DNA from 3 places in the Peribacillus sp. NJ11 genome. Region 3 is predicted to be linked to each of the others. Evidence: riboswitches for the same ligand, from Rfam matches in the RefSeq annotation. Region 3 holds a riboswitch; each other region holds the start of a gene.
The links. Region 3 has a riboswitch for cyclic di-AMP ahead of QUF86_RS09515 (TrkH family potassium uptake protein). Riboswitches for the same ligand answer to the same signal wherever they lie in the genome.

Region 1 (10,652 bases), 1.1 Mb from region 3:
TCGATTTTTCCGGTGAAAAAGTCAAAGCCTCCACACTCTCAGCAGGTCCTGTCAACTTCGGTCCATTAATCCATGAACCCTCTTTTGTTATGTAAATCGGATATATATCAAACTTTGCTAAATCGAGAGCTTTAATGACTGCTAAAGCCGTCTGCATAGAAACTTCATGCTCCGCAGATTTTCCACCATAAAGCAAACCTAGTTTAGTTTTCATGAGTATTACCCTCCAATATTCTTTTAACCATGTTCATTGTATCATTTTACACTAAAACGGATAAAGCGAAACTTCCATCATTGATGCTTTTCCAATGATGGTTAGTTGAGCCAATCGGGCATTTACAGGCTGTTGGCCCACCACATTTCTTTTTCATTACATTTGCCATCCGTTCCCTTACAGCCTGTTAATGCGGGGTAAAGCGAAACTTCCATCATTGATGCTTTTCCAATGATTACCATAAGCGGAACACAGGTTAAATTCGCCACGTCCTGTGGCAACACCTATGCTAGCACATCCTGTGCGTCGCAATCGGGCATTTACAGGCTGTTGGCCCACCACATTTCTTTTTCATTACATTTGCCATCCGTTCCCTTACAGCCTGTTAATGCGGGGTAAAGCGAAACTTCCATCATTGATGCTTTTCCAATGATTATAGGCCAACCACTTCAGTGCGTCGTCCTCTCTAATCTTTTATGCATGAGATAGTAAGTCTTAAACCTAAAATATTCCAGGATTTTGATAATCCAATCCAAGAATCCGGAAGTTAGGATAATCAGGATAATTATTTATTTTTTATAATGCTTTCCCATACTTTTTCTTTTCGATTGAACGTAATAAAGACATCCGGCTCCTTAATATTTCTATCCGAAAAGTCATCATGCATCTCATCCATATTTAAATAATCCCCTACGACCCATGCCGGTATCTCAATCTTCGTTCTTGAGTACTTAACATGCCGAAAGGAAAAAATGAGCCCCTCTGCCAGAATATGAGCCAAAGAAGAAATCATTTCTGGAGGGATGGCCGTAAGTTCTCTTTTCTTTCTGATTCCAAGCCACGACCTCTCCACTTTTAATGGCTCCAGCTTTAACGGAATCAGGCTTCCTAACATCATATAATATGTCGAAAGAGAACGAAAATAAATTTTATTGAACCAGCCATCATCCTGGGCAAGGTACACAAATTGATTATTCAATTTACGGAAAAATGGAGGTTCTAGATGAGTTTTTGCATGCCCTAAATATAAAAGTTCCGCTATTTCCCTGCCATCCAATTCATCCAGCCCTTCGGCTTCTTCAAAATCAATCCAACAGAAATCTCCATATGCCCGGACATTTTCTTTAACGAGCTTCGCAATATCCTCAGATGAAGCGCTCTCAAGCAGGACATTCAAATTGTATTCCCCTCCATCGAATTGATGTTTCAACAATAAGATGGAATCCATGGTATATGGCAGCGAATAAACAAATTCGCGGAAATTGAGTCCATTAAAAAGGACAAACCGTTCAGAAGCCTGCATATGCATATATAAGATATCATTGTTATCACTCTTCATAACCTGATCCCCTCCGAGCTCTCAATCAATAATGTTATTTTATCAAACTTTTGGGGTTTCACGTAAGTTATATAACCCAGAATATTAATCATCATCAGCATCGTCTAAATAATGTGAAACCCGTCTCTATATTCACCTATAAGGTCAAGGAACGAGTTCGACAATATCAAATATCTATATTATAGGAAAAAATTAAAATTTGGAGGAATTGACGATGGATAAAATTGAAAAAAGTTTTATCATTAATTCTTTACTTGAGGCCGCTTCACTTTATGCTGATGCAACAAAAAATTTTGATCTTTGGCAATCAGAAAAATATGCATTCGAAAAATATTTATATCAGGATGATACAATCCTTGATATTGGCTACGGAACTGGAAGAACCACATTTGCACTGTATAAAAAAGGATTTCAAAGTATAACGGGAATCGATAAAACACCTGCCATGCTTCATGAAGCCGAAAAAATATCGTACGAATATAACCTGGATATACCCTTTATCCTTGGCGATGCAACGAAACTCCCTTTCAACAATTCATCATTCGATAAAGTAATCTTCGCTTTTAATGGTTTAATGAAAATTCCCCAGCGAAAAAACCGTACATTAGCTTTAAATGAAATAAATCGTATTTTAAAACCAGAAGGCATTTTCATTTTCACAACACACGACCGTGATAAAAACGAATATTATATGAATTTCTGGGAACAAGAGGAAATTATTTGGTGTGAAGGTAAACAAGATGAGAGGCTTTATGAGTTTGGGGATATTTTCACATTCGGAAAGACACCTCAAAAAGATACTTACCTCCATATTCCAACACAACTTGAAGTACTTGATGGTCTTGAAGAAGCAGGGTTTACAGTCATCGAGACCTTTTACAGAAGTGAATTATTCCATGAAAGTGATGATGTAAACGTTTTCTCTTCTGATTGCCGCTTCTGGATCGTTCAAAAATAAGGTACATTTTTTAAAATTCAAAAAAAACCCAGAGTGACATATCACTCTGGATTTTTTGTATTAAGAAACTTGCTCTAGTTCTTTATCGGAAGGCGGGTTGAATTGACCTTCCCATTTAGAGATGACGATTGCTGCAAGTGAATTACCAATAACGTTTACTACTGTACGTCCCATATCAAGAATACGGTCGATACCAGCAATAAATGCTAGACCTTCAATAGGAATACCAACTGTTCCTAAAGTCGCTAAAAGAACTACGAAAGATACACCTGGTACGCCCGCAATCCCCTTAGAGGTGATCATTAACACTAGCATCAGCGTAATTTGCTCATACATACTTAAATCAATTCCGTACATTTGAGCGATGAAGATAGCTGCTAACGCTTGGTATAATGTAGAGCCATCAAGGTTAAAAGAGTATCCAGTCGGAATAACAAATGTAGCAATATGTTTCGGACATCCCGCTTTCTCCATTTTTTCCATGATTTTCGGAAGAACAGCTTCTGAACTTGCTGTAGAGAACGCAAGAATCAATTCTTCTTTTAGAAGTTTAATCAATTTAAAGATATTGAATCCTACAAATTTCGCAATAAGACCCAGAATGACAACTACAAAGAAAATCATTGTTCCATATACAGAAAGCGCTAACTTTCCTAACGGAATTAAAGATTCCAGACCGAACTTGGAGATGGTCACACCGATTAGTGCAAATACCCCGATTGGAGCGAATTTCATGACCATATTCGTTAGGTAAAACATTCCTTCAGCTGTACCTTGGAAGAAACGGAATACTGGTTTACCTTTTTCACCGATAGCCGCAATACTAAGTCCAAACAACACGGAGAAGAAAATGATCGCTAGCATATCGCCTTCTACCATAGCTTTAACCGGATTGGATGGCACAATGTGAACGATTGTATCTACGAACGATTCATGTTGCTTAGTTTCGGCTGTATCGACATAGGTAGAAATATCAGTTTGTTCTAGCTTGTCCATATTTACACCAACACCAGGCTGGATGATATTCGCTGAAATTAAACCAACAGCAATCGCAATCATAGTTACCACAACAAAGTATGATATTGATTTAGCGCCAAGTTTACCTACTGATTTTAAATCGCCTACACCTGCAACAGCAACGATAAGGCTTGAAACGATGATCGGCACTACAATCATTTTAATCATTCGTAGGAAAATGTCTCCGAATGGCTGTAAAAAGTTTTGGGCCGTCTCATTACCATAAAAAATGGCACCAACGATAATCCCTAAAATTAAACCAATGAAAATTTGGCTAGCTAAACTTAATTTGAATTTCTTCATTTACTTTCCTCACCTTCCATAAAGTCTTTGATGCAAAAACATTTTTGTCTCGGTAAGGGAAACAAGATACTAATAAAAGAAAGTAATTTTTCTTTTTTTGAAAAACTCTGTCTTTACGCCGAAAAAAAAGACACTTCATGTGTCGATTTCTTATTGGCGTGAATATTCACACATGTTCCCTTAAAGACGCTGACGAGGTTAGCTGTCGGGTTAGGAATTGGAAACACAAAGCCCTTTCATTTCTGAATTCACCCCTAGCGGATAAAATCCACAAAAATGGGTCCCCCGTTCTTGGAATAAGATTAAGCGAGTTAACTTATAATAAAATATTATACTAAAAACGTTAATCTGTAAATATTTATTCGCAATCATTCTTGAAATAAACCTCAAAATATGTCTGAATATTCTGCATTAATGAATATTGTACCTATAATTCCATTGCCTAATTTTTATACATATAAGTTATATGGATATAGAAATAGCAACTAATTTGACATCCTCTCTCCTGATGAAAGAAGCGGTTATTTTTCCAAAATGCCAAGTAACAGATATCTTACTTTTTCCCTAGAGCTGAATTTCTTATAAGTATTAGTTTTCACTTTTTCAAATTGAATTGGAGTAATAAAATAAGAATGGTTCTTCACTACCCTATTCGGTTCTAATAGGATGACGTCACCTACGGATGGTCCCTTTATGAGTTCTTGCTTTCCTTCTGCTTTAAGTCCTTTTGTGATGTAGTGTTTATCCACAAAGCCTTTTTTAGTCAACTTGTAGACATGCGGCTGTTCTTTGTAATGGACTGCCTCTATAGGAATGGAGGGTACACCCGCTTTCTCATTGGTTATTACAGTAAGATTGACTTTGGATCCCACCAACAAAGGTTCGGTTTCTTCACCTTCAGGTTCGATTAAAGCCTGAAATGGAAATCTGTTATCTTTTTTTATGGACGGCTCTTCTGCTGGATAGGAATGGATACGGCCAATCTTCCCTTTCAAAGTCTTTTTTGAGTCAGAAGAACTTGCTTTTATAGTCATGCCCACTTCAGCCTTTTTCATCTCCTCTTCGGAGAAATCACCTTCAATTGCCATATTTGTCGAAACAATGGATATAATGGGATTATTCAGGTTTTTATTGATATTCTTAACTACACCATCAGCTTCACTGGTCGTTACAATCGCGCTGGACTGCTCCTCAATAGACCTTAATTTAGCATCAAGCATTTTAACTTTTTCATTCAAACTGTTTTTTTCGAGTTCCTGCTTGTACATTTCTTGCTCAATGTTACTTTTAATAAGGTCTGAAGAGCTTGTTGTTATATCGATATTCAAGTTTCTTTCCACCGATTCATCAATGACCGCTTTATCGGGATCACGGGTCAATGTCCCTTGATAAGACCTCAACTTCCCTAAGTATTGGTCAATCCCTACAATTTCTCCCTCAGCGGCAGCTTTCTCCGATTCTACATTCGCTTTAAGCGCATCAAGTTCGGTTGCCGTATACTCAAACAACGAGGAGCCAGCCGTTACCGCATCGCCTTCTTTTACAAGGAATTTCTTAAAATCATTCTTCTTGGTATCGAAATAGATATCATACTCTTCCAAAGGTTTAATTACACCATTCGTTTGAATGGTATCGGTAATTGTATCTTTTTTGACCATTGTCCAGTTTTCCACGAAAACAGTTCGTTCCACTTTGCTTTCCTTTTTTTCAATAAGGTATAAGTTAACGGTTATCAAAACAGTCGACGCAATAGAGACCGCTGCTATTTTCCATTTCCCGCTCATTCTTTTCACCCCGCCTTATACAAATACGCCCACTTGGATATATGCTAAAAAGGCTTTAACAAACCAAGTGGCCAGATAGAATAGAACAATCATTAAAAAGATCAAATAATTATTTCTTTCTGAAAATTCCTTTAAATAAAAATATTGCAGGGCAATAATAAGAAATTGAAAAATGGTGATTTCGCTGAAAAAGTGAATAAAGTAATCACTTCTGAGAAAATACTGACTGATGATTCCTAAAGAAAAAGGATTGGCATCGTTGCCTATATCCATTAATACGAATAGAGGAATCAATAATATTTTTTCCACCAATTGCAAACCAAAAATGATCATTTGAACGATAACTATTTTTATGTACGGAATATCCGTAACGATCCAAAAGAATAGAGCTGATAAAAATATGTATATGGAAGGGTGGATTATGCCTGCTATTATATTGCCGCTCAATATCAGCAACTTTCCTGCTTCAAATTCATTAACACCCATCTTCGTGATTTCTTTGGAAAATGATTCAGATCCAATGCCAAAATACCCCTCAATAGCAAATACTAAAAGACTAAGAAGATATAAAAATAGTAATTTCCAACCAAGTCGTGTGACTGCCTCTGCATTTTGCAGCTGATAACGACTCCGATTAGGCTCTAAAATGCCCTTTAACAATCTGACCTGGTACACCATATGTGTTCCTCCTGCAAAAAATGATATATCATTCTATATTTTATCTTATTTTGGAAACAAATGCAGAAATAAGGAGTGATTGAAACAAAAAAAACACATAATCCTTACCCTTTATAATTAATCTCCCTCTAATTGGGAATTAATACCGATAAATGATGGTCAAGGACTTTAATTCGAGTAGGTGTTTGGCTATAGTTCTCTCCATCCATATCCACATCAAGTGGCCTCTTGGATTCAATAGTCAGGGTACTGGCCTGCACATATGTCACCCCAGCTTCCGAGCTCAGATTTTCTGTCCATGAACGTTTCATCGCTATTATTTCCAACAATGCACCAAGGTTTGCGTTTTCCAAGATGGCAACGCCAAAGAGCCCATCGTCTGGACTAACCATGGGAAACGGCAATAAATTAGTACCGATAAAACATCCATTCAAGACCAAAATCATGATTGCTTTCCCTTCAATTAAATGCCCATCATATTCAAGTTTATAGGGAAAGGGGGCACTATCACCAATCGTCCTTACCGCACTTAATAAATACCCTATCTTTCCGAATCTGTTTTTTTCCTGCTCATCAATATTGCTTGAAGCTTCAGAAATAAGTCCAACTCCCCAAAAATTAGAAAAATAATCGTTATTGGCCTGCCCGATATCAATTGAACGAACCTTGCCATTTACTATTGCTTCTGCGGCTTGACGAACATTTTGAGGAATATTCAATGTTCTGGAGAAGTCATTGCAAGTCCCTCCAGGTAAAATCCCAAATAATGGCCGCTTCTCCAGCGGTGAAAGGCCGTTTACACACTCATGTACAGTTCCATCTCCTCCTAATACGAAAACTACATCCATGTCTTCACCATATTCCGAGCAAAATCGAGATGCATCGCCTTTTTCCTTCGTTTGTAGAATGAGGAACTCATCAATATGAGGAGCTATAACTGGAAGACATGCCTCAAGATTCCTTTCGAGTTTACCATTTCCAGCATTTATGTTATAAATCAGCATTCCCTTTTTCCATCTCATGATCTAGCCCCCATATTAATGAAAGAATTATCTTCTTCCTGCTACTTATACTTTTTCCTATACCCCCGCTTTTGAAACTCAATCATTATCAAATGGAAAAATTCATATGGCTTGAAATCTAAGTCATATCAAAAGTAAAAAGAGGCTATACGCCCCTTTTCAGTAAAGCCTTCATATATTCGTCAAATATTCCTTCATCGTCAAGATAAGCTTTGTACACAAGTGACTTCTCTTTTCATTTTTTTCCAAAAATAACACAAGACTTTCCAAGATAATGGGACTTGGCCTAACTTTCGAAAACTCTTCTTGGATTGCCTTTAGAGCTTCCGTATTTTTATTTGTTTCCATTCCCTCTTCTTTACGTGTTTCCACTTCAAGCATCCTGCTTATGATTGAATGGATTTCCTCTTTTGGGCTCAAATCCGTCAGTGAGCATCCGTGTAAGGGAAATTGTTTCAATAATGGATCATCCATGATTTGCATGCTTGCGATAATCGAATCCATCCGGTTCAAAATGAATTTAGGTAACAATTCCACTTCGAAAGCATTTTTTTTCCTGATTAATATTCCGATATATCCTTTGAAAAGTGAATCTAACATTATTGTGCAATCCGGTAGAAGGTCAGCCGAAAGTCCCGGGTATAACTCAATGATTTTACGCTTGAACCAAATCATGCCCTCTTCATGGATATAATGTAAAAATCTATCTAGTTCTTTGCTGATATGAATCATTTGTTCCTGCATCATCATTTTGATTAAGTTGGTATTTCCCGTCACATGCTCAATGTGAACAGTGATTTGCCTTAAAAACTTATCTTTACTTGATAATGAAGCATCCAGCTCAAGGTCAAGTAAAGAGTCCGTCAACGCTTCATAATAATATTTAAAAATGGAGACTAATAATTCTTCCTTCGATTTAAAATAATTATAAAAAGACCCCTTTGCTATCCCACATTTTTCAGCAATTTCCTGAACGGATGTAGCATGATAGCCTTTCTCCGCGAAAAGCTCTACAGACTTATCTATGATCATCTTATGTTTTTCATTCATCAAATTCATCCTATCTCTTAAAGATTGTTCACTTATGACCGCTCAGTCATTTCTTCCAAATTGTATCCCAAAACCCTTGGAATCACAACGATAAAACTCACGAATATTATCTGTTGCATTCATAATCCATATACTATATATTTGAGTTCATGACCGGCTAGTCACAATTTTAAGTATGGAGGGTACAAGTTTGAATTCAATAATTAAATTTTCCTTAAAGAATAAATTGGCAATCTGGTTACTTACGATCATCATCGTTGCAGCGGGTTTATACTCCGGTTTAAACATGAAACAAGAAACCATTCCAAACATCTCGACTCCTTTAATAAGCATCTCCACTGTATACCCCGGAGCTGCACCTGAAGAAGTAGCAGATAAACTCACAGACCAGATAGAGCAGAAAGTCACGAATTTATCAGGAGTCGAATTAGTCAGTTCGTCTTCCATGGCTAATGTGTCTTCCGTCCAATTACAATACGATTATGATACTAATATGGATGACGCTGTAAAAGAAGTTAAAGAAGCATTAGAGAAATTAGAACTGCCTGAAGGAGTGGATGACCCAAGCGTATCCAAATTGGAATTAAACGCTTTTCCTGTTGTTGCACTTAGTGTAACAGATAAGGAGTCGGATTTACCTGCCCTTACTAAAAATGTCGAAGAAGTGTTAGTACCTAAACTTGAAGGAGTTGACGGCGTAACATCCGTATCAATTTCCGGACAACAAGTAAATGAAGGCAGTCTTATATTCGATCAAGAAAAGATGGCTCAATACGGGCTCGATGAAGAGACCGTAAAGAAGGTTATCCAGGCCGCAAACGTCAACATGCCACTTGGTATATATAACTTTGATGATAAAGAAAAAACGATCGTTGTGGATGGAAACATCTCCACATTAAAAGACTTGAAAAATATAAAGATACCTTTAACGGGTGGCTCTAAAACAGGAACGCCAACACAAACGGTACCTGAAACCAATCAATTATCTCCTGAAATGGCACCGGCTACTGCCCAACTGCAAAATGTCAAATTATCAGACATTGCCGATGTTAAAATCACAGGTAAGGCTGAGTCGATATCAAGAACAAATGGTAGCGAATCGATTGGAATCCAGGTTACAAGATCGCCTGATGCCGATACAGTTGCGATCGTTGACGAAGTAAATAAAGAAGTTTCGAATTTCAAAGAAGAATTTAAAGGCGTAAGTGTACATACTACGCTTGATCAAGCCAAACCGATCAAAGATTCTGTTGAAACCATGATCAGCAAGGCACTCTTCGGCTGTCTGTTTGCCGTCATTGTTATCATGTTGTTCCTTAGGAACTTTAAAACGACTCTCATTTCCGTCATTTCGATTCCACTATCCCTGTTAGCAGCCCTTTTGGTGCTCAAACAAATGGATATTTCATTGAATGTCATGACACTGGGGGCCATGACCGTTGCCATTGGCCGAGTCGTCGATGACTCCATTGTCGTCATTGAAAATATTTACAGGAGAATGGCTTTAAAAGGCGAACAATTAACAGGCGGCGAATTAATACGATCAGCCACTAAGGAAATGTTCATCCCTATCCTTTCATCGACAATCGTTACTGTAGCCGTATACCTGCCTTTAGCAAGCGTTACAGGACCTGTCGGGGAACTATTCATGCCATTCGCCTTAACAATGGTGTTTGCATTAGTCGCTTCATTAATAATCGCCATCACCCTTGTTCCGGCCATGGCAGACTCATTATTTAAAAAGGGACTATCTAAAAAGGAATTAAAATCACATGAAGAAAAACCTAGTAAATTATCGGCATTCTACCGAAAAGCACTGGATTGGTCATTAAGCCATAAGTTAATCACTTTCGGTACTGCCATTGTATTATTGGTCGGGAGCTTATTCCTAATTCCAAGCATCGGTGTCAGCTTCATGCCTGCAGATGAAGAAAAAACGATTATCGTTACTTACACCCCAGCACCTGGCGAATTAAAAGAGGATATTGAAAAGCAAACAGAAAAAGTAGAAAAATATTTCATGGATAAAGATGATGTGAAGACCGTTCAATACACACTAGGGGAAAACATGATGGGCGGCATGATGGGTGGATCGAGTAACTCAGCTCTCTTCTATGTACTCTACGATGAAGACACCGAAAATTTCGGGGACAAAAAAGAAAAGGTCATAAAAGATTTAACTGACCTTGATTCACCTGGAACATGGAAACAACAAGAATTCACGTCAACAGCAAGCAACGAAACCACTCTATTTGTTTACGGAAATACACAAAAAGACATTGAACCG
Region 2 (10,652 bases), 1.7 Mb from region 3:
CTTTTTGCCAATCCGAGCATAATCCCAGCTATGATAATCAAGATAATTCCAATGCCGATTCCAATTAGTTGGCGCTTCGTTTTCTTTTCACGTAAAATGACGATCCCGCCGATAGTTGATATGACAATGCCCATTTGAGAAAGGGAAAAACTCGTAGCCACTCCAACACGGGGCTGGGATATGAATAAAAACATGTTCCCTGCAGCCCATATCAGTCCCGGAATGATATTGCGAATCGTATACTTGTTAAACGGCTTATGTTTAAAGGTCAATAATAGACCGCCTATCACCATCCCGATCGCTTGAGGGAACAACGCTGACCAGCCATCAACATCAAAAAGACGGGCCACGACCACATAGACCAAATAACCGAATGTCGAGATGAGGAGAATGACAATTCCTTTCTTCAAGTTTCCCGATTTGCCTTCTTTTGATTCTTTATCTTCCAAGGAGGTCAAAACAATTCCTATAATAATGAAAACCAATGCCAAAACGCCTAAAATGACCGCTTTCATTGTAGACCATTCGTGAAAAACAATGACCCCGAATAAAGTGGTTGAAATGAGCTGCAATCCAGTTGATATCGGCATCGTTTTGGAAACACCCATTAAATCGATGCTCTTAAGCTGATTAGCTTGTCCCACGGCCCAAAACAATCCAGAAACGACCCCGACACCAAACACCAATAGGGATAACTTAATATCGGCAAAAATATAAACACCAATTGAGAAAATCAAGGCGCCAATCGTTGTACCTAATGTTTGACTGTAGGGTCCTCCCCCCAGTTTCACATTAAATAGAACGATGCTTCCCCAGAATAATGCCGGCAAGAGAGCTAATAATATATCCATCTTCAACCCCCATATATGTAAGTTCCAATCTATAGCGGAAATTTCATTTAGTCTTCTTTTAATATGTTCGCATTATTTGAATTGAACCTTGGTAATTTTATGAAGTGTTCAAAAACCACCCTTCCGTTCCAATGTCCAACTTACAGAACACTTGATTCTCTGTAAGTTTCTAGGGTGAAAAATAAAAAGAAGCAAACCCTATCAAGGTTTGCCCAGCTTGTCGACAAAAGGGAGTTCGGAATGGTCTCATCCCGAACCATGATTTAATAAAATGGTCTTTACTGTTTTATGAAACCCCCAATAGATTGAAGAAATTTGCGACACTCCTGCCGAATAACTGGCTAGACGGGACACCAGAGTCGCTTGCGTAGAGGTGGCTTGGCAGACAGTCGGCGGAAAGGGAGCGGATTTCTGAAAACAACTGGAACGTTTTTTAAAGAAAAAAACTGTAGGCAAATTCGCTTTCTTCGAATTTACCTACAGTCTGAGCAAACCTGATCAAGGTCTGCTTCTATTCTTAAATTACTTCTTCAAATGATATGGCACTGTCGTAATAACTACATTTCTTCTATAAAGTAAGTAGGCCCGGATCAGTAAACTTGATTGGTTATGAAGAATATTGTGCCAACCCTTCTTCGGAATGAATTGCGGGATGATCACTGTAACTTTATAGTTAGATTCACTCGCCTTATGTTCAACTGTATCCACAAACTTAGTTAATGGCTGAATGATGCTTCTGTAATAAGAGTTCAGTGTGACGAGTCTAACATCAGGCTGCCACTTTTTCCATTTTTCTTCGAATTTCTTTTCATCTTCTCTTTCAAAAGCAACATAAACGGCAATGATCTGATGTGCTGAAAGAGATTTAGCATAATTTAAGGAATTCTCAACCACATGAGTTATACCCGCCACAGGTACAAGAATGATATTCCCTTCTATTGGTAAGATGGGCTCACAAGTTGTAATCCTCAGTTGGTCACCAACTGCTTCATAATGCTTTCTAATTCGATGAAAAATTAAAATGATGATTGGTAAAAAAATCAAAACAGACCATACCTGAGTAAATTTGGTTAAAAAGAATATCATCGTGACGATCAGGCTAATAATGGCACCAATTGAATTAATTGTTAATTTAACCACCCAGCCTTTTGGCTTTTCGCGGAGCCATTTAACGATCATCCCGGTCTGGGACAGCGTAAATGGTATAAATACCCCTACAGCATAAAGTGGAATTAGATTTTCTGTATGTCCTTCAAATGCTACTATTAAGATGATGGACGCAAGCCCCAGTATGATAATTCCATTGGAATATCCTAATCGGTCCCCTCTAATCGTAAACGCCCTTGGTATGAATTTATCCTTTGCAAGATTTACCGCAAGCAGCGGGAATGCCGAATAGCCAGTATTTGCGGCCAGTATCAAGATCAAGGCAGTCGTACCTTGAATGAAGAAGTACATGAAATTCCGTCCAAAGATCTCTTCAGCAATCTGCGAGACGACCGTGACCTCTGCGCTGGGAACAATGCTTAAATAATAGGCTAAGAATACGATTCCCGAAAATAATACAGCTAGTAAGGACCCCATCGCTATTAAAGTTTTTGCAGCATTATTCGGGGCTGGATCTTTAAAGTTCGGGATCGCATTGGAAATCGCTTCGACTCCTGTCAATGCGGAGCTGCCTGATGCAAATGCTCTTAGCAGTATAAATAAACTGATACCCGCTACCGGGGTCCCGATTGGCGCGTGCAATTCCGGTGAAACTCCTCCTGTCAAGATCTTGTAAATTCCTACACCAATCAAGATGAACAATGCTAAAACGAATAGGTACACCGGATAGGCCAAAACAGAGGCCGACTCCGTAACCCCCCTAAGATTTAGGATGGTAAGTAGAATGACGAAAATGATGGCTATGCCGACATTATATGAATGCAGGCCTGGAAAAGCGGACGTGATGGCATCCGTTCCTGCAGAAACACTTACAGCGACAGTTAATATATAATCGACCAATAAGGATCCTCCAGCTATCAACCCTGGATTGATGCCTAAATTGTTTTTTGAAACCACATAGGCTCCCCCGCCATGGGGATAGGCAAAAATGATTTGTCTATAGGACAAGATCAAGGCCATTAACAGGATCAATACCCCGATTGCTATCGGGATTGAATACCAGAATGCCGCGGCACCGACCGTGATGAGAACGATCAATATTTGTTCCGGTCCATAAGCAACCGAAGACAATGCATCAGAAGATAGGATGGCTAAAGCCTTAGTTTTGTTTAGCTTTTGTTCGCCAAGTGCATTTGATTTTAAAGGTCTCCCTATCAAGAACCTCTTTATAGAAGATAACATCAAGTATTCACCACCATATTTTAGTTATAAATTTATGTTCCCCCAGTTATTGCAAAAAACAAGACGAAATAAAAAATGCCTACAAGTCATGGCTAAATAGACCTGTAGACATCATTTTTTTTGTCTGACAAGCTCCACCTTCCTTCTCATATAACGCTTACGAGGTTAGCTGTCGGATTCGGACCTAAGAGTAGCCCTACCTTTACCTTGAAAGGATTCACCCCTTGGATTGAAAAACAATCCCTATAACGGGTCCCCCGTACCATAAGGTTTAAGCGATTTAGAAATATGAAACTGTTGATTATCATACTCCCGTGAAATGGAAAAGTAAATGAAAATTTTACACGGAAAAAGAATAATTTATTGTTAGTGAGGTTTTGTTCATGACGTATATTACATAAGGCATCAAAACAAATGATTGAAGGAAGGAAAGAGGTGAATGACATGTCTAAAAAAGAAGGTTTCAGGTCAAAGCATTAACCAATCAATGAACAATATGGCGGTCCACAAAAGGAAAAATCATCAGCCACCATGGAGACAGCGAAGAACGAAACTGAATACCTATCTAATCAATCAACTAATTCGCCTTTCCCATTAAACAGTTCTGCCCCCGCTTGGATAGTCAACTTTAATTTCCATCCAATCAGAGGGCATTATTCATTATTCCCAATGATCCACTCTAATTAGTTCCTTCCTTCTTGAATTGGTCTCAAATTACTTTTCTTAAAGACAAAGTATTTCTGGCCAATATAGTTAAGTACTGTATAAAAGATTGTTCCAATCAGTACAGCCACATTTTGCTGCATGGATAAATGAACGGATCCTTCCATCGATTCTGCAATGGCTTGTCCTAAAGAATAAGCGGCGGCATAACAAATCAGGATGACGCAAAAGAAACGGGCAACTCCTCTCCGCAAGTCTATATCGCTTTTAAAGGTAAATGTCCTGTTCAACAGAAAACTCGTTACAGCTCCCGAACCATTGCCGAAAAAGGTGGAGATCCAGTAAGATAAATCAAGAACATTCATGAGAAAAAGCATGATGGAAAGTCCAACCGCTGTATTGACTATTCCAACCAATAAAAAGCGGATAAAGGAATTAGTGTGTTTTAGATAGTTTTTCAATACTGTTCCGTTCATTGTCTAGTTGCTCCCGTTTTGTTAAATCGAGCGGATTAAATAGATCCAGATCAACAATATATTTAGGCCGGCGTTTGGATTCATTATATATTTTACCGATATATTCCCCAATCAAGCCGACAGCAATCAACTGCAGTCCACCGATCAACCATATGGAGGTAATTAATGAGGTCCAGCCCGTTTCGGTCTGTCCATAAAACTTTAACCATAAAAAGTATGACCCAAAGAGTAAGCTAATGAAAAAGGAAAGACACCCTAGCCATAATACAAGCCGGATCGGCGTAACTGAAAAAGAAGTAATGCCATCAAGCGCAAAGGCAACCATCTTCTTTAATGGATACTTCGTTTCCCCAGCCAATCTTTCTTTTCTGTCATAATAAACAGTGTCCGTCTTGAACCCAATGAGCGGGACGATTCCCCGTAAAAAAAGATTCGTTTCTTCAAATTGTTCCAGCTCCACGATCGCCCTTTTGCTCATTAGCCGGAAATCGGCATGATTATAGATAAGGTTAACCCCCATCTTGTTCATCAATTTATAAAAACCAGTTGCAGATGTTCGTTTAAAAAATGAATCAAGGTCCCTTTTCTGGCGGACACCATATACAATTTCACAACCTTCATTGAATTTCCGAATGAATTCAGGGATGACTTGAATATCATCCTGCAAATCTGCATCAATGGAAATCACACAATCCGAGGCTTCCTTGGCTGTAAACATTCCTGCCAGAAGTGCATTTTGATGACCTGCATTCCGGGAAAGCTTTAGCCCACGAACAAATTCATTGTTTATCGTTTCTTTATAAATGATCTTCCATGTTTGATCTTTGCTTCCATCATCAACCAATAGAATTTTACTTTTATCGGATACAACGTTTTCTTCGACTAAACCCCTCACCAATCCACAAAGCTGGGAAATGGTATCCTGCAAAACGCTTTCTTCGTTATAACAAGGTACAACAATCGTTACTATCGGTGAATTCACAATATTCCCCCCTTTTCACATGACTCTGTATAAATGAATTTTCCAAACACTTCCTTTCTTTGTGAAAATCCTTTCCAGGACCAACCCGTTTTCCTTCGCATTGTTGATTGGTATAGCAGAAAATATATACTTGCCACCTAACCCTTTATACGCATCCACATTAAGTTCCAAATTTTCCAGCTCTTTCTTCGAGCCTTTCTTGAACATATAATGCTTCCCAAGCTCATCGGTAAATAGGTAACAACGCCCTCCCCATTCATCAAAGTAGATTCTGATGTTTTTATTCTTAGCCAATTCGTTTTCAATTATTTGACGAAATTGATGTTTGTAAGTAAGCGGATAGAAATTGTTATAGCTATCAAGCGTGTAAAACCCATTAAATTGGGCAATCGCAGGATGTAGGCCAATGCTCGCGACCCGATATTCTTCCTGTGGAAGGCCAATATGATCTCTTATTTCCTGAAAAAGGCTTTCTGCATAGAACTCTTTAAAAGATGGTTTTTTATTGTAAGTGATTTCTTCATTGAAACCCATTAAGATCATAATTTGAACGGCTATGAAGATTGAAAGGGTTTTCTTGGCATAATCGCTGTGCTCCCAGATGATTTTTATCGCGAGGGCAAACCCCAAGTAAATCACCATCGGCCTTAAAAAGTGAAATCTGGCAAAATTAAAGGTATCCAGAGTGTGAAACCTTTCCGTTAAAGGAAGCCAGCCTTTATAAAACCAAAATGCGTACCACGCGGAAAGCATAAAATTCAAGCCGAACAAAAAAACAAATATCTTTTCCTGTCTCCATAGCTTTTTGGTCAAAATGATATAAAGGGCAAAGACTGTAATCGGCAGGATGATAAGCGCATGTACAGTCATGACATGCGTATGTCCAAGGACGAAATTTTTGAAAGTAAGCTTGATGACCCACTCGAGCGGCAACCTTGCATGAAAATATTCATCTCTGCTGTTCGGCTCCGAATCAAAAATGAAGGAAGCGACCAGCCGATACTCGACCAGACCAAAAATGACCGTCATATACACGATTGAAAGTAGAAACCTTAAATTCCACCCTTTTCTCCTGATCACATCCGATATCCAAAGGAAGCCCATTGCAACAAGAAAAAAGAAAAAGCCAAGCACGATGCTTGAATAAAGCGGTAAAAGTGTAAGGACCAAATAATTCTTCCACGAATGGTCCTTGCTGCGGATATTCAAAAAAGCCCAAAGGGCTAGCGGCATCCCAAGGGTACTGAGCATTCCCGATGGCCAAAATGGGGTAAGGGCAAAGGCCAAGGATGTTCCAATCCTAATCCATCCTGATTGGCGCCCTGTAACCAAATGTTTTTTTAATAGGATATACATACCAAAGAAAGCAATGAATCTTGTTAATGCCTGGCTTATTGCATATGCAACCATTGTCGGGAAAAGTGCATACAGCCACACGATAATACTGAATTCACTGCCAAACGCATTTCTTGGCAGCCCATTCATAATCTGTGGAATTTTGGCGTCTATTGCACCGAATAATTCACCGCTCTCCGAAAGTACTTTATACCAGGCAAGGTTGGAATCCAAATTATCATGTACACGAATATGCGCATTTTCTCCAAGGATGAATAAAGGGGAAAGATATAAAACGATGACAAGTAAGGCAAAAAGGATTTGTTTTCTCTCTTGATTTTCAATTGGCAAAATATACACCTCTTGACCAAATTTCATATATCCATAATATTTGCTTCAATAGTAAATCTATTCTTTTTCAGGGATTTATTTTAACCTTTTTTGATATAGGTCAACCAATGAACACATAAAATGAACGGTAGAACGAAAAGCGAGATAAAAGAACCTTAAAAAGGGGCTGGGCTATGATAAAGAAAGCCGTGATTCCAGCAGCCGGTTTAGGAACACGATTTTTACCCGCTACGAAAGCTCAACCAAAGGAAATGCTGCCGATTGTCGATAAGCCGACCATTCAATATATTATCGAGGAAGCGGTACAATCAGGGATTACAGATATTATCATCGTTACAGGGAAAAACAAACGTGCCATCGAAGATCATTTCGATAAATCCATTGAGCTTGAAATGCTTTTACAAAAGAAAGGACAAAATGATCTGCTAAAAACCGTGGAGAACATTTCCAATATGGTGGATATTCACTATGTAAGACAAAAGGAACCATTGGGTCTGGGGCATGCAGTTTTATGTGCCAAAACGTTTATTGGAGACGAACCTTTTGCAGTCCTGTTAGGTGATGATATCGTGGATAGCCGGGTCCCAGCCTTGAAGCAGTTAATGGAACGGTATAACAAGGTTCAAGCGAGCATTATCGGGTGTAAGGAAGTGTTACCTGCCGATGTATCCAAGTACGGGATTGTAAATTTCCAAGAACAATATGAGGATTTATTTTTGGTAAAAAACTTAGTGGAAAAGCCAAAAGTCGAGGAGGCACCCTCAACACAGGCGATTATTGGCCGATATATTTTAACGCCTGCCATTTTTGAAATCCTCGAAACCGTAAAGCCAGATCCTAAGGGGGAAATCCAGCTTACCGAAGCTTTGGATCTTTTGCTAGAAAAGGAACCATTATATTCGTATATCATTGAGGGACATCGATATGACGTCGGGGATAAATTCGGCTTTCTTCAAGCGTCAATTGATTTCGCCATGAAACGACCTGAACTTCGTGATCAGCTAATAACATATTTAAGACAGTTGGTTCCTTAATGAAGTTAATATTGCTCATGCCCAGTTACCAAGAAGTGATTGGGCTATTTTCACATCTTCTTGAATTCCTGTGATATCACCGGTAAAAAAGACTTCTTCCACAAGCAGTCCTCTTAGATACCTTTGTCTAATTAGCTCCACCTCCCTCCTCATATACCGTTACGAGAGTAGCTGTCGGATCACCCCATTGATTGTAAAATGAACCCAAAAACATATCCCCCGTACCATAAGGTTTAAGCGATTTATGAATATGAATGGAAAAGCCCGTGAAAATTTGCACAGAAAAAGAATAATTCATTGTAACTGAGGTTATGTTGATAAGTATATTTCATAAGTGATCCAAACACATGATATCCAGAAAGGATTGTAGAGAATCACATGCACACAAAAACAAAAAATCCGATAATATCCGATGAATTTTTAGATCAAGTGGTTAAGGAAATCAATGAACAATTTGGTGGACCCATTAATGAAAAAAATGATCATTTCCAACATGGAAACGATGAAGAAAGAAGTTAAGCTCCCTATCAATACAAAAAGTTTACTCTGCCGAGAACCGTTTCCCACATCTTCTTAATCTAAAGCTCTCATAAAAAACTCTGGCGCTATTTTTCCAGAGTTTTTCTATGGTTTCTGCAAGTTTACTTCTTTTCATTTCTATATATAGCCATATTTATATTATCCGCCCTTTCTTTAACGACTTGTCCAAACCGATTTAGTTTATCCTCATAGAATGATTACATGGAATTATTTTAAAGAAAGGGGGAAAACAACTTGAGCCAAACTGATGGTGCCTTCCGTGATTCTCCAAAAGTTCCAAAAGGAAGGCTGATTTCCGGACATACAAAGGAATTTCAAACAGATCCCCTCGGCTTTCTTACCCGATTGGCCAAGGAATATGGGGAGGTTGCTAAATTCCGTTTAGGACCATTCCAAAATGTTTACCTTGTTTTAAATCCTGATCTAATAAAACAAATACTCGTAACAAAACAAAAATCCTTCGTCAAATCAAAGGACTTCAATGTATTGAAACCACTTATCGGTGAAGGTCTACTTACAAGCGAAAAGGACTTTCATATGCGTCAGAGAAGGCTTATTCAACCTTCCTTCAAAAAGACTCATATTAGCCATTACGCCACGGATATGATTGATACCACATTGGATTATATATCAACTTTTTGGAAACATAATGATGAACGGATTATCACGAAGGATATGTTGGACATCACTCTCGGGATAATCAGCAAGACCATGTTCAGCATGGAATTCAAAGATGGCTATGAAATTGTTGGGAAACCGCTGGAAACAGCTTTAAGAATCGCAGTCAAAAGGATGAGAAAGCTTTTCCGTATGCCATTATGGGTGCCAACTAAAATCAACCGTCAATATAAAAAGGCGATACAAAGACTTGATAAAGTGATTTATGGAATTATTGAAAAACGGAAGAACGATACAGGAAAACACGAAGACATGCTTAGAATCTTGATGGATGCCCGAGTTGCCGAAGACGGATTAGGAATGACAAACCATCAGGTACGTGATGAGTTAATGACTATTTTTCTTGCCGGTCATGAAACTACAGCAAATGCTCTTTCTTGGGCACTGTACGCACTTTCACAGCATCCTGAAGTTCAAACTAAACTCTTCTATGAAGTGGATAGCATAATTGGTGCCCGGAAACCCGAGCCTGACGATTTCATGAAATTACAATATACTCAAAAGATCATTCATGAAACACTTCGCATGTACCCGCCACTTTATATCTTATCCCGGGATGTGTCGGAGGATGTTGTAATAGGAGGATTTCACTTTAAAAAAGGCGATATGATCCTAATAAGTTCTTATTTGATGCAGCATAATCAAGAGTATTTTGATCAACCTGAATCTTTTATTCCTGAACGATTTGATAACAACTATTTGAAAAGCCTGCCTGCGTTCGCTTACTTTCCCTTTGGCGGAGGGCCGCGGGTTTGTATTGGCAATCATTTTGCCATGATGGAAGCGGTGCTTGTCCTGGCCTGCATTGCTCAACGATATAGGATTAAGATTGCACCTGACCATCATGAAGTAACCCCCCTTCCGTCCCTTACGCTCAGACCTAAGAGTGGGTTGCGCATGGTAGTAGAAGAAAGAAATGCAGAATCCTTCGAACCCGGAGCATCCTTCATCAAATGAATATGAATTATCCCCCATGGACAAGACATTCATATCAGTAAAGCCTAGGAATAACTCCTTTATGAGACTGGCCTTATTTGAAAGGAGGGATGAAAAAATGTATATGCTCCATTCACCAAGGATGGGTATCATCCACACTGAATTGCAATATTTAGGGATGGCCTCGCAGGTATATACCGGTTATTTGGAATTTCTAAGGGAAATTGGACCGGTACAAGAAACCGAAAACCTACAGCCGCTTCCTCTCCCCTTTTTATATGAGAACGGGTAGTCTCATTAGCTAGCCTGCTCCAACACCTTATATGTCATAGAAAAACCGACCTATCAAGGACGGTTTTTTGTATTCAGCAGTATGTTTCCATAACCCGTGCACCGCCGCCGCAAATGCTAACTCCAACAATCACTAAAAGGATAAACAAAACGACTATAAAGGCGA
Region 3 (10,652 bases):
CCATACGACGGCTGAGCAAGAGCTATACATTACGATGAAGCAGGCTACCCCAACGTTTGAAGAGTTTAGCGGAGATAAGCGGGATTTAGCGAGTTCCCTCGGACTTGATATAGAAGATCTGGAAGCGGAATTACCTATTATTTATGGAAGTACAGGTTTATGGACTTTACTGATTCCGATAAATGACCTCAATGCATTCAAAAAGATGAAGGCGAACAATAAACTGTTTCCACAAATTTTAAAGGAAATGCCAAGAGCTTCTGTTCATCCCTTTTGCTTGGAAACGTACGATCAGGATGCCCATATGCATGCCCGGCATTTTTCCTCGCCATTTTCAGGTACGCTTGAGGACCCGGTTACAGGAACGGCTTCAGGTGTAATGGGCGCTTATTATGCAAAATACATAAAAGATGACCGTGAAAATGAGCTGCACCTGTTAATAGAACAGGGAAATGAAATCGGAAAGGATGGCAGGGTCCGCGTTACGGCTATAAAAAACCATGACAACTATGATATTGAAATCACAGGGAATGCTGTCTACGTGAATGAATTTGAAGTGGAAGTCTAAAGGTTCATGCAGGGGAGGATGGGCGGTTGAATGAAGAGAAAGGTATATTGAAAATACGAAAAACCCTGTGCCAAGACGTTTCATGTCTTAGCACAGGGTTCTTGATGAATCATTCCCCCATGCTCATTCCTTTTAAAACGACCGCAGTCAGAAACACGGTCACGCAAATGATTGAGGTGGATACGACAATCGCTAACGGTAAAGTCATTGGAAATTTCTCCTTAGATGATGGTCACGCCGCTAAGATCAACCTTACCTCCATGTAAAAAGTTGTAAGTGAGTTTATCCATCGAAGCTCCCGTAAAGTCAATTTTCTTTAAATCGGACATCCGAAATTGAACATTGATGAGTGTGGCGTCGCGAAATGATGCCTTTTTCAATGAAGAACCCTCGAAAACGGTTTGGTTGAATGTTTCCCCATCAAATATAAGACCAGATAAATTACAGCTTTTAAAATGGGTTTTGTTATAAATGCTGTTCTTGAAAGTTACGCCTTTTAAATTGGCACTTTTAAATAAGGTACTAGTTAAATTGGCGTTTTCAAAGATGCAGTCATTTAAGTTACTGCTTTTAAATGTGCTGTTCGTCAGGTCCGAATGGCTGAAGTCGGAACGGCTTAAATCACAGGAATTAAATTTCCCATCATGCACGGAAACCGAGCGGAAGTCGGAATCCAATAAACGGTGTCTGGAATAGTCCATGGATATCGCCTGCTCAAGCTCGTTATACTGAAGGTTGAGTGATTCCATTAGCTCTGATACTTCTCCAATTGAATCCACAGTCAGCTTATAAGCTTCTTGCTCACTAGAGCCATTCCTTTTATGGTCATTGTATTTTTCCAGTAAGTTTTGCAGCAGTTCTTCTTCCAATTCCTTTGTGGTTTTTGCATTTTTGTACGGGGCAAAAATGCTATGAACATGTGCATGCAGTTTTTCAATCACATTTCATCTTCCTTTCTTACAAGAGGCGTTCAAGTATTCGCTTGGCCTGCTCCCAGTCATTTTTATTTTGCGTATATGTCTCTTCCCCGATTGGGGTGATTTTGTAATACTTCCTTCTTCCGCCTTGTGTAGCATCTCCCCAATAAGAGATGATGCAACCATCCTTTTCTAGACGTTTTAAGCTGGAATACATCGTAGCTTCCTTTATTTCATATTGCTCATTTGAACTCACATATATCAGTTTGCTGATTTCATAACCATATTTATCGCCACTTTGCAGGAGTTTTAGAATCATCGTATCTACATGTCCGCGAAGCAAGTCAGAGGATAGTTTACGTTCAACCAAATCCTCACCTCCTTTGGTATATCTTATAATGTATTACTATGACAGTCAAGGTAATCTGTATAATATGGAGTGTGTCAGTTGGGGCTTTATATTAGGAGGGTCGTTGATTATGAAAAGAAGCATGTCCGTTATCGCGGACCACTGCGTCGCATACTATTTTTAATTTTACTAATTTGCCAGATAAAATATCCGCTTGGAAGGGATTTATTATGCTACATAGAAGAAGTATGTAAAGAGGTGGGGATGCTGAATAATTCGTGGAATAAAGTGATTTATAAGTTTTGGTCGCCGATTTATGATAAAATCTTCAACTCTCATCTCTTTTTAGATGCCAGGAAAAGAATATTTGAAGAGATACATTTTCATGATAATGCGAAGGTTCTGTTTGTAGGCGTAGGTACGGGTGCCGATTTGGAGTTGATCAAGAACCTTGACCTTGAGATAACGGCGATAGATCTATCAGCCGATATGCTAAAAAAAGCGATGGGGAAATATGAAAATACAACGATCAATTTCCTGGAGATGGATGCACAGAATATGGAATTCGATAATGAATCGTTTGACTATGTAGTTGGAAGTTTGGTCCTTTCCGTCGTACCTGATGCCAATCAATGCCTTCAGGAAATGATCAGGGTTTTAAAAGGAGAGGGGAAAATAATACTATTTGATAAGTTCATTTCTAAAGATGAACGGCTTTCATTACCGAAAAAGGTTCTGAGACCCATCATTGGATTGTTAGGTACAGATATTGGCTTGCGGTTTGAGGACTTGTTCAGTAGACATGAAATGAATATGAAAATTGAAGAAGATCGACCGATCATGCTGAATGGAATGTACAGAAAGATAATCATCAGTAAACGGATATGACATGTAAAGACCTATAAAGGTTGGAAACATACTCGAAAATGAAAGGGCTCAACATGAAAACAATTAAGAAGGTTATATTCTTATAGATTTGGTAATCTGAATGTTTTCCAGTCATCGTTCATATACTCTTCAATCTCACTTATTACGTCATCCATCATACCTCCTTAGGTTGGCTTATTTTAAAAGGATTTTTAAAAAAGAAATATTCCGATTAAGTCTTCTAAGTGTCCTTTCTTTTCTATACAGCCTTACATATGGATCAGTCTGTTTATATAGGAAAACGTAAGCCTGATCCGCTGTAAAGTACATGTAATGATTGACATGTAAATAAAAAGCCCCTGTCTTATCTATTATGGATATAGGACTGATCAACGGGGTCCAATAGTGTGTGAACGCCATCTGTAACGCATTTTTGATGCAGCTGTTACATGGGCACCGACCGAAATCGATATAATTAAATGGTGGGATTTAATGGGAAGAGGTGATGGTTTTGTCGGAGACGATTACAACCTATGAAGATCTATTGAACATGCTGGACTCGTTATTGCGTGAGCCAACTGCATTCTGGAATGGTTTTTATGAAGACCGTGAAAAAGGGATTCCCTTTTTCGGAAACCTCCCTGATGAGAATTTGGTTCAATACTTTGATAGTGGGTTACTTGGGTCAGGAAAGGTTCTTGAGCTTGGGTGCGGACCTGGAAGAAATGCTATTTACCTTGCTCAAAAGGGCTGTTCCGTTGATGCGGTGGATCTTTCAAAGGAAGCCTTGGAATGGGGGAAAGAAAGAGCGGAAGAAAGTAAAGTGCACGTGAACTTCATTCAAAGGAATATATTTGAATTGGACATTGGGGAAGGGCAATATGACTTTGTATATGATTCAGGTTGTTTTCATCATATTGCTCCACATCGAAGGATCAATTATTTGGAGATGGTAAAAAAGGCGTTAAGGCCTAAGGGAATGTATTCGATTACTTGTTTTGTGGAAGGTGGCATATTGGGTGGTGCAGATATCTCGGATTGGGAGGTATATAGGCAAAGAAGCCTTAAAGGCGGATTAGGTTTTACTGAAGAAAAACTTAGAATGATCTTCAAGGATTTTGAAGTGGTGGAAATACGTAAAATGAGGAAAATGGAACAATCTGATGAAACCTTTGGGGTGCAGGGTTTATGGACCGCAATATTTATGAAAAAGTAATTCTCATGAGGTTAATTAGGTTATGTGGATAGTGTAGCTCAATGTCACTGAACGGAGGATCTGGGATCAGGTCCTTTTTTTGCGTGATAAAGAAAAGGGGCAGGATGGCGGTGAATTTGTTAACAAAAAAATAAAAATGGTAAACTATAACAAAAAAATACGATTTGGTGAATGCCGCTTTACCAGAATGATAGATGAATGTTCTTGCAGATTTTTTTTTTTTTGAAAAATCAGTGGTTGTATGGTTTCAAAAACAGCTGGGAAGGTATATGGAATGAAGGGACCATTGGCATGGGATCTTAAGTATTGAAGCGGTTATCTTCGATGCTTCTTTTGTTGATAAAACGGTTAACTTTCAATACCCTGACAATGCTGATTCAGTCTTTAATAGCATTAGATATTATAAAAAAATTAAATAGGTGGAGGAGTTTATGCACAGAAATAAAGAACTATATTCCTTTTTATTAGGTGAGGCAGCTCAATTGACTGAGGATTGGTACGCAACTTTGAATAAAAATGATAAGTCGGGGGTTTATAGCTCACCCGATCCCAAAGTGATTAAAAAACTGAAGCAACAAAATAATGAGTTCCACTTACATTTCTTTCAGATATTTGTTACAGAGGAAAGGGAATTCTTTAAGCGTCTTGATGAGTGGATTGAAGATATCGGTCAGGATGAGCAGCATTTAAACACACCCATCTATTTTATATTGAGGGAGTTTTTTCGAACGCAAGAGCAATATCTGGATTACATTGACCGATTTGTGGGATTGCATGGAGATCGATATACACGGGAGGAAGTAAATTCCTGGTATCGGATAGTGGTCAAGGTGTTCAGTGAAGTGATGGAGAGGTTTACGGAAGCGAATCATAAATATGCCAATAAAATTATGAAAGCCCAACAGGCCACGATCGATGAATTGAGCACGCCCATCATTTCCCTTAAAGATAATACCGCGTTGCTTCCCCTGATAGGCGATATTGACACGACGAGGGGCATGTCCTTGCTTGAAAACACCTTACAAAAGTGCGCTGAAAAAAATGTCACCAGGCTTTTCATTGACCTATCGGGCGTTCATGCAATAGATAGTGCATCCGCCCACCAACTGTCACAATTGATTGAATCCTTACATTTGATCGGAATTCATACAACCCTTTCAGGACTTCGGCCGGAAATAGCAATGACTGCCGTTAAGCTTCAACTGCCTTTTGATAAAGTGACGATAAAGTCCACTCTTGCCCAAGCGATCAGTACGATAAAATAATACATACATATACTTGGCAAGGGTATGCTCGTTATAAATTTCATCGAGAAGACCTCCATATGGCGGTCTTCTCGCATGTATAGGTGAATGCTACATTCAAAATAGGTGGCGGGCTCCATAAGGCAAGAGCCGGAACCTGCCGGATTATTCAATATTTGCAAAGACGGCTAGGTCTTCTTTATTGCCAACGACCAAAAGCATATCTTTTTCATGGATATCCTGATCTGGTGACGGTGCTATGATAATTTCTCCATTACTCACGATGGCAATGACGCTGATATTATATTTTGCGCGTAAATCAAGTTCCCTGAGGCTTTTTCCCTTCATACTCATGGGGAGGATGATTTCCTCGATATTGTATTCTTTAGACAGCTCTATATAGTTCAGCATGTTAGGGAACAGGAGCTGGTTCGCGACCCGTTCCCCCATATCCCTCTCAGGATAGATGACCCAGTCGGCACCAACTTTAGTGAGCACCTGACCGTGATTTTTATTAAGTGCTTTGGCAATGACCTTTTTAACCCCAAGCTCTTTTAAAAGCAAGGTAGTCAAAATGCTTGATTGCATATCATTTCCGATGGCTACGATGACACAATCGAAATTACGAATCCCGATGGATTTCAATGTCTCTTCTTCAGTGGTATCCGCCATGACTGCATGGGTAACGCTCAGTTCCGCATTCTCGACTCTTTCTTCGCTGATATCAATACCCAATACCTCTTGGCCAGCGGTATATAATCTATCTGCCACACTGCTTCCGAATCTGCCTAAACCGATTACGGCATATTGTCGTTTTCCCATCATTTACACTCCTTCATTTATGGTTAACCAATCATGATTTTCCCTTTTGGATGACGGAAGGGATCTGGCTTACGCCTCATTGCGATGGCAAAGGCAAAAGTCAAAGGACCCACCCGGCCTGCAAACATCGTGAAAATGATGAGCATTCGGCCAACCGGTGATAATTCGGGGGTCAAACCCATTGAAAGTCCCACTGTGGCGAATGCTGAAGTGGCTTCAAATAAAATCATCAAGAAATCACTTCCACTTTCTGTGATGGTCAGCAGAATGGAAATGATTGAAACAAGGAAGACCCCGATGAATGTAACGGATAATGCTTTAAAGATGGTTTCATTCAAAATGCGGTGACGGAATAATACCACATCGCCCTTTCCTTTAATCTGTGACCAAACCGTTCCAAGAAGCGTCGCAAATGTTGTTGTTTTAATCCCGCCGCCAGTCGATCCGGGTGAAGCCCCAACGAACATCAAGAAAATGATGAGCAGTAATGTAGGTTGAGTTAAATCAGGGATATTCAACGTATTGGAGCCTGCTGTCCTTGGTGAAACCGATTGAAATAAAGACGATAAGGTTTTACCCATGAAAGATAAAGGCTGCAATGTTTTGGCATTACCGAACTCGAATAAAAAGATTAAAATTGCGCCGACGATTGTAAGGGTCAAGCTAGTCATCAGAACAACCTTCGTATGTACGGATAAACGATGGGTTTCACGATATTCGTATAGTTCATTCATTACGATAAAACCTATTCCGCCAAACGTGATGAGGAAGGCGACGGTAAGGGTTACGAATGGGTCCGATACATAAGGGGTCAAACTCCTGAATTCCCCCATTAAATCAAAGCCGGCGTTATTGAAATTCGATATGGAATGAAAAACCCCGTAATAGATCGCCTTGCCGATTGGCATGTCAAAAGAAAAGCGGATCGATAAGATCAGGGCACCCACGCCTTCAATGATGGCCGTGAAAATTAAAAGCCGTTTTACTAACTTGACTACACCTGCCATGGATAGATTATTTAAGGACTCCTGCAAGAGTAACCTGCCTTTTAAAGAAATCTTTTTGCCTAATAAGAAAAAGAAAAACGTGGCAAATGTCATGAACCCTAGGCCGCCTATCTGAATCAGTGTTAAGATGACCAACTCACCAAAGGTGGTGAAAGTCGTCCCCGTATCCACCACGACAAGCCCTGTTACACATGTAGCGGAGGTTGAGGTGAATAAAGCATCCAGAAAAGAAAGACCATTCCCATTTTCAGTCGAAATCGGCAGGGTCAGCAAATAGGCCCCAATAAGTATCAGGATGGCAAAGCCGAGTACAAGGATTTTTGGCGGATCCAATAAATTTTTTGTTTTTATCAAATGATCATCCCTACCTATAAAAATATTGTGTAAAACTTATGAAATCTTAACCATCAATCCTCTTTATGAATCTTTTTCAAAGCATAATAAAAAGACCTGCGAAAACATCGAAAGGCTATTTTGCCACAAAAAGCGTGCAAAAAAAGCTCCCGAAATAGGCGGTCTTATGACCTCCTTCGCTTTAGCCGACGAAGTTAGCTGACGGGTAGGATGGCGAAAGAGCTGATCTCATCCCTTCTGCAAGGCAGAATTAACCCCAAATGATTGGGTCCTCCGTACTCAATTCCTTGAGTTTTGGCCGAAATGCATTAAATTGATAAACGTATTCTACTCCCATCATTTAGCAGTTGTAAACCCCTAAAGTGTAAAAAAATATTTCTTTAACAAAACTGAAAATTTACGTTTTATTTACATTTGAAAAACGTATTGACAAATATTAGTTAGCACATTATGATAGGTTCGATTAATCCGATTATGATAACCAACAGCGATGTACTTTATTCAACACATTCAAGCAGAACATGTCATTGCAAATCTATTTTCTAATATAAATAAATTATTTTTCTTTTGAAAATCATAAAGAAAAAAAGTATGGCATTCTTATTAAAAGGTTTCAAACATTTTATAAAAAAGGCGGGCAATTATGGAGAAGACGTTCAATAGATATGTTATTAACGCTACAGGCAAGGGTGGACAGACATATTTAACACAATGCCAGGATAAAGATGCACTAAGGAAATGGATAGCCGATCATGAGGATCAAATCATAATGAATGAGTTAAGGATAACGGATAAGAAAAAGAATCCGTTGTTAAAATTGTTTTCTCTAAGGTAAATCAACTGAAATTATGTCATCCTGTGTACTATCCGGGAACTAGAGCGAAAAATCCATAACTTGTTTTGCTTTTAAACTCATTTATTTTTGAATGAGTTTTTTTGCGTTGAAAATTATGACGTTTACACTATTAATACAATAATGTTAAAATTTAGAAAATGATGAATATGGATGTAATGAAGAGAAAGCAAATGAAATGACCACTTTTCAGAGAGCACCGTCAACTGGAAGGAGTAGTAAGCATAAATTGAAGCAATTCTCGGGAAGGGGATGCTGTGACGGGATCTTCCGTTATGGTGCATAGTAACACCGCACTATTGATCTCGTCCCCCGAGAAGCCTTTCCTGGGGATGGGATTTATATTTCCTTTTCTAAGGAGGAGAAGCGTTGACATTCAAAAATTCATTAGTAGCTTGGAAATATCCCTCCATCCTATTGTGCGGCATCGGGATTTCGAACTTTGGTGCATGGGTTTATTTTATTGCACTTAATTTAATCGTGCTGGATATGACTGATTCAGCTTTAGCGGTAGCTGGACTTTATATCGTTAAACCGATGGCTGCCATATTTACGAATGTTTGGGCAGGCAGCGTGATCGACCGGATAAATAAGCGGAATCTTATGGTGGCACTTGACCTATTTCGAGCGGTATTCATAGCCTTGCTGCCATTGACTTCTTCTATTTGGGTCATCTATTCCCTTGTCTTGGTGATCAATATGGCAGGGTCCATGTTTGTAACGACATCCAGGTCGTATATAACAAAATTAATACCCATTGAACAGAGGAAACGATTTAACTCGTTGCGAAGCTTAATGGATTCTGGGGCTTTTTTGATTGGACCTGCGATAGCGGGTCTCCTATTCTTGATCGGTACACCCGTTATAGCCATTTACATTAACGCGGCTGCCTTATTATTATCCGGCATCATAACTCTATTCATGCCCAATCTTGAAAAGGAACGTTCCCTTGAACAAACCAGTCATTACCTGTCTTGGACCATCATGAAAAAGGATTGGGGCATCGTCATGGACTTCAGCCGGAAATTTTCCTATATCATGCTCATTTATTTCTTATTCAGCTGCATGGTAGTAATGGAAACGGCCATGGATTCCCAAGAAGCGGTGTTTGCCAAGGCCGTGCTCCTTTTGTCGGACAGCGATTACGGATTCCTTGTAAGCATCGCCGGGGCAGGCATCATTGCGGGTGCAATAGTCAACGCGATATTCATTAATAAAATACCAATATCGTACCTAATTGGACTTGGATCTTTATTTGTATCGATAGGTTATGTGATCTATGCCCTTTCAAATTCCTTTTCGATGGCCGCCATCGGATTTTTCATCATTGCCTTTTCACTGGCTTTTGCCAACACAGGCTTTCAAACATTTTATCAAAATAATATTCCAGTGGAGATTATGGGGAGGGTTGGAAGTATTTTTGGCTTGTTGGAAGCTTTACTGATCATCATGACTACAGCGATTGTTGGTGTCTCAGCTCATTTCATTTCGATTAGGTTCGTGGTCATTTCAGGTACCATGATCATGTTCGCCGTATCAATTTTACTGTCCATACTTAGTGTGAAGGCCTCGAAGAGCAGGTATTATTCCGTTGGGGATGCCGGGGAAAAGATGTAAGTTCTTATAAAAGGCATGTAAATGGAACATGCCTTTTATAAAAAGTTCATTGAACGAATGTGCGCACTTGGCTGATGAAGTTCAAGATTTGAAAATGAATTTTCGCCATTTCTTCCACCGTTTGCCCGTCGCAATTCTCCAGCCACTCCTGTATCACCCCTAAAATCGCTGATGTCATGAAGGCATGCATATACTTACGAAACGCCTCATCTTTTGCTGCTGGATGCTGGCTGATTAGTCGCTCCAACAGCACTTCACCGAATACACGCTTTATTTTTTTTGCAAAAGAAGGATCGCCCTGATCACCAAGAATGGCCCTTAATGCATGTGCATGTTCACTAATGAATTGAAAAATTGCTACGAAGGGCGGGTAAAGTTGTTGCTGATGTAGAGCCAAAAAAGCCTCTTTCGGCAGAATGGCAGTAATCCGTGTTTGAAGTTCATTTAACAATTTCTGCTGTAAGTGATCCATCAATTCATATTTATCCGTATAATGCAAATAAAATGTGCCCCGATTAATGTTAGCGCGTTCCGCAATTTTCTTCACTGTTACATGTGAGAACCCCTCTGCCTCTACGAGTGCAATAAAATGATGTTGTATCTGCAGTTTCGTTTTATGTACCATATCCTCATGAATCGATCCCATGAAATGTCTCCTTCACTTAACATTTTTCCAAATATGTTGATTGTATTGGACCAAATGCTACCTTAGAATGATGATACACTCAACACCGTGTTAATTAAAGAGGAAGGATGTGTGTACAATGAAAAATGCGATTTCCATTGAAGGAATTGCTAAAGGTTTTCATAATAAAAAGGTCATTCAGCCATTGAACCT

Region 1: linked by a shared signal. The riboswitch ahead of QUF86_RS04110 (cation:dicarboxylate symporter family transporter) and the one ahead of QUF86_RS09515 (TrkH family potassium uptake protein) in region 3 are both predicted to bind cyclic di-AMP.
Region 2: linked by a shared signal. The riboswitch ahead of QUF86_RS00880 (APC family permease) and the one ahead of QUF86_RS09515 (TrkH family potassium uptake protein) in region 3 are both predicted to bind cyclic di-AMP.

What each region holds. Positions count from the first base shown of each region.
Region 1 is NZ_JAUCFO010000001.1:846,588-857,239, forward strand. Features, by position in the region: gene QUF86_RS04095 (D-alanine--D-alanine ligase) at 1-214, opposite strand, end outside; gene QUF86_RS04100 (hypothetical protein) at 780-1,553, opposite strand; gene QUF86_RS04105 (class I SAM-dependent methyltransferase) at 1,768-2,511, shown strand; gene QUF86_RS04110 (cation:dicarboxylate symporter family transporter) at 2,572-3,831, opposite strand; cyclic di-AMP (ydaO/yuaA leader) riboswitch at 4,004-4,150, opposite strand; gene QUF86_RS04115 (efflux RND transporter periplasmic adaptor subunit) at 4,353-5,615, opposite strand; gene QUF86_RS04120 (hypothetical protein) at 5,631-6,293, opposite strand; gene QUF86_RS04125 (YegS/Rv2252/BmrU family lipid kinase) at 6,422-7,315, opposite strand; gene QUF86_RS04130 (TetR/AcrR family transcriptional regulator) at 7,487-8,365, opposite strand; gene QUF86_RS04135 (efflux RND transporter permease subunit) at 8,556-10,652, shown strand, end outside.
Region 2 is NZ_JAUCFO010000001.1:176,069-186,720, forward strand. Features, by position in the region: gene QUF86_RS00875 (RhaT/GlcU family sugar-proton symporter) at 1-851, opposite strand, end outside; gene QUF86_RS00880 (APC family permease) at 1,374-3,200, opposite strand; cyclic di-AMP (ydaO/yuaA leader) riboswitch at 3,339-3,488, opposite strand; gene QUF86_RS00885 (GtrA family protein) at 3,884-4,339, opposite strand; gene QUF86_RS00890 (glycosyltransferase family 2 protein) at 4,299-5,321, opposite strand; gene QUF86_RS00895 (DUF6044 family protein) at 5,337-7,001, opposite strand; gene galU (UTP--glucose-1-phosphate uridylyltransferase GalU) at 7,181-8,041, shown strand; gene QUF86_RS00905 (hypothetical protein) at 8,057-8,182, opposite strand; gene QUF86_RS00910 (bacitracin ABC transporter ATP-binding protein) at 8,420-8,560, shown strand; gene QUF86_RS00915 (cytochrome P450) at 8,816-10,216, shown strand; gene QUF86_RS00920 (hypothetical protein) at 10,314-10,487, shown strand; partial or broken gene QUF86_RS00925 (YjcZ family sporulation protein) at 10,561-10,652, opposite strand, start outside.
Region 3 is NZ_JAUCFO010000001.1:1,917,070-1,927,721, forward strand. Features, by position in the region: gene QUF86_RS09480 (PhzF family phenazine biosynthesis protein) at 1-568, shown strand, start outside; gene QUF86_RS09485 (pentapeptide repeat-containing protein) at 790-1,509, opposite strand; gene QUF86_RS09490 (PadR family transcriptional regulator) at 1,526-1,855, opposite strand; gene QUF86_RS09495 (class I SAM-dependent methyltransferase) at 2,102-2,722, shown strand; gene QUF86_RS09500 (class I SAM-dependent methyltransferase) at 3,213-3,917, shown strand; gene QUF86_RS09505 (STAS domain-containing protein) at 4,349-5,182, shown strand; gene QUF86_RS09510 (potassium channel family protein) at 5,327-5,983, opposite strand; gene QUF86_RS09515 (TrkH family potassium uptake protein) at 6,007-7,341, opposite strand; cyclic di-AMP (ydaO/yuaA leader) riboswitch at 7,513-7,654, opposite strand; gene QUF86_RS09520 (hypothetical protein) at 7,988-8,179, shown strand; gene QUF86_RS09525 (MFS transporter) at 8,567-9,814, shown strand; gene QUF86_RS09530 (TetR/AcrR family transcriptional regulator) at 9,861-10,460, opposite strand; gene QUF86_RS09535 (ABC transporter ATP-binding protein) at 10,579-10,652, shown strand, end outside.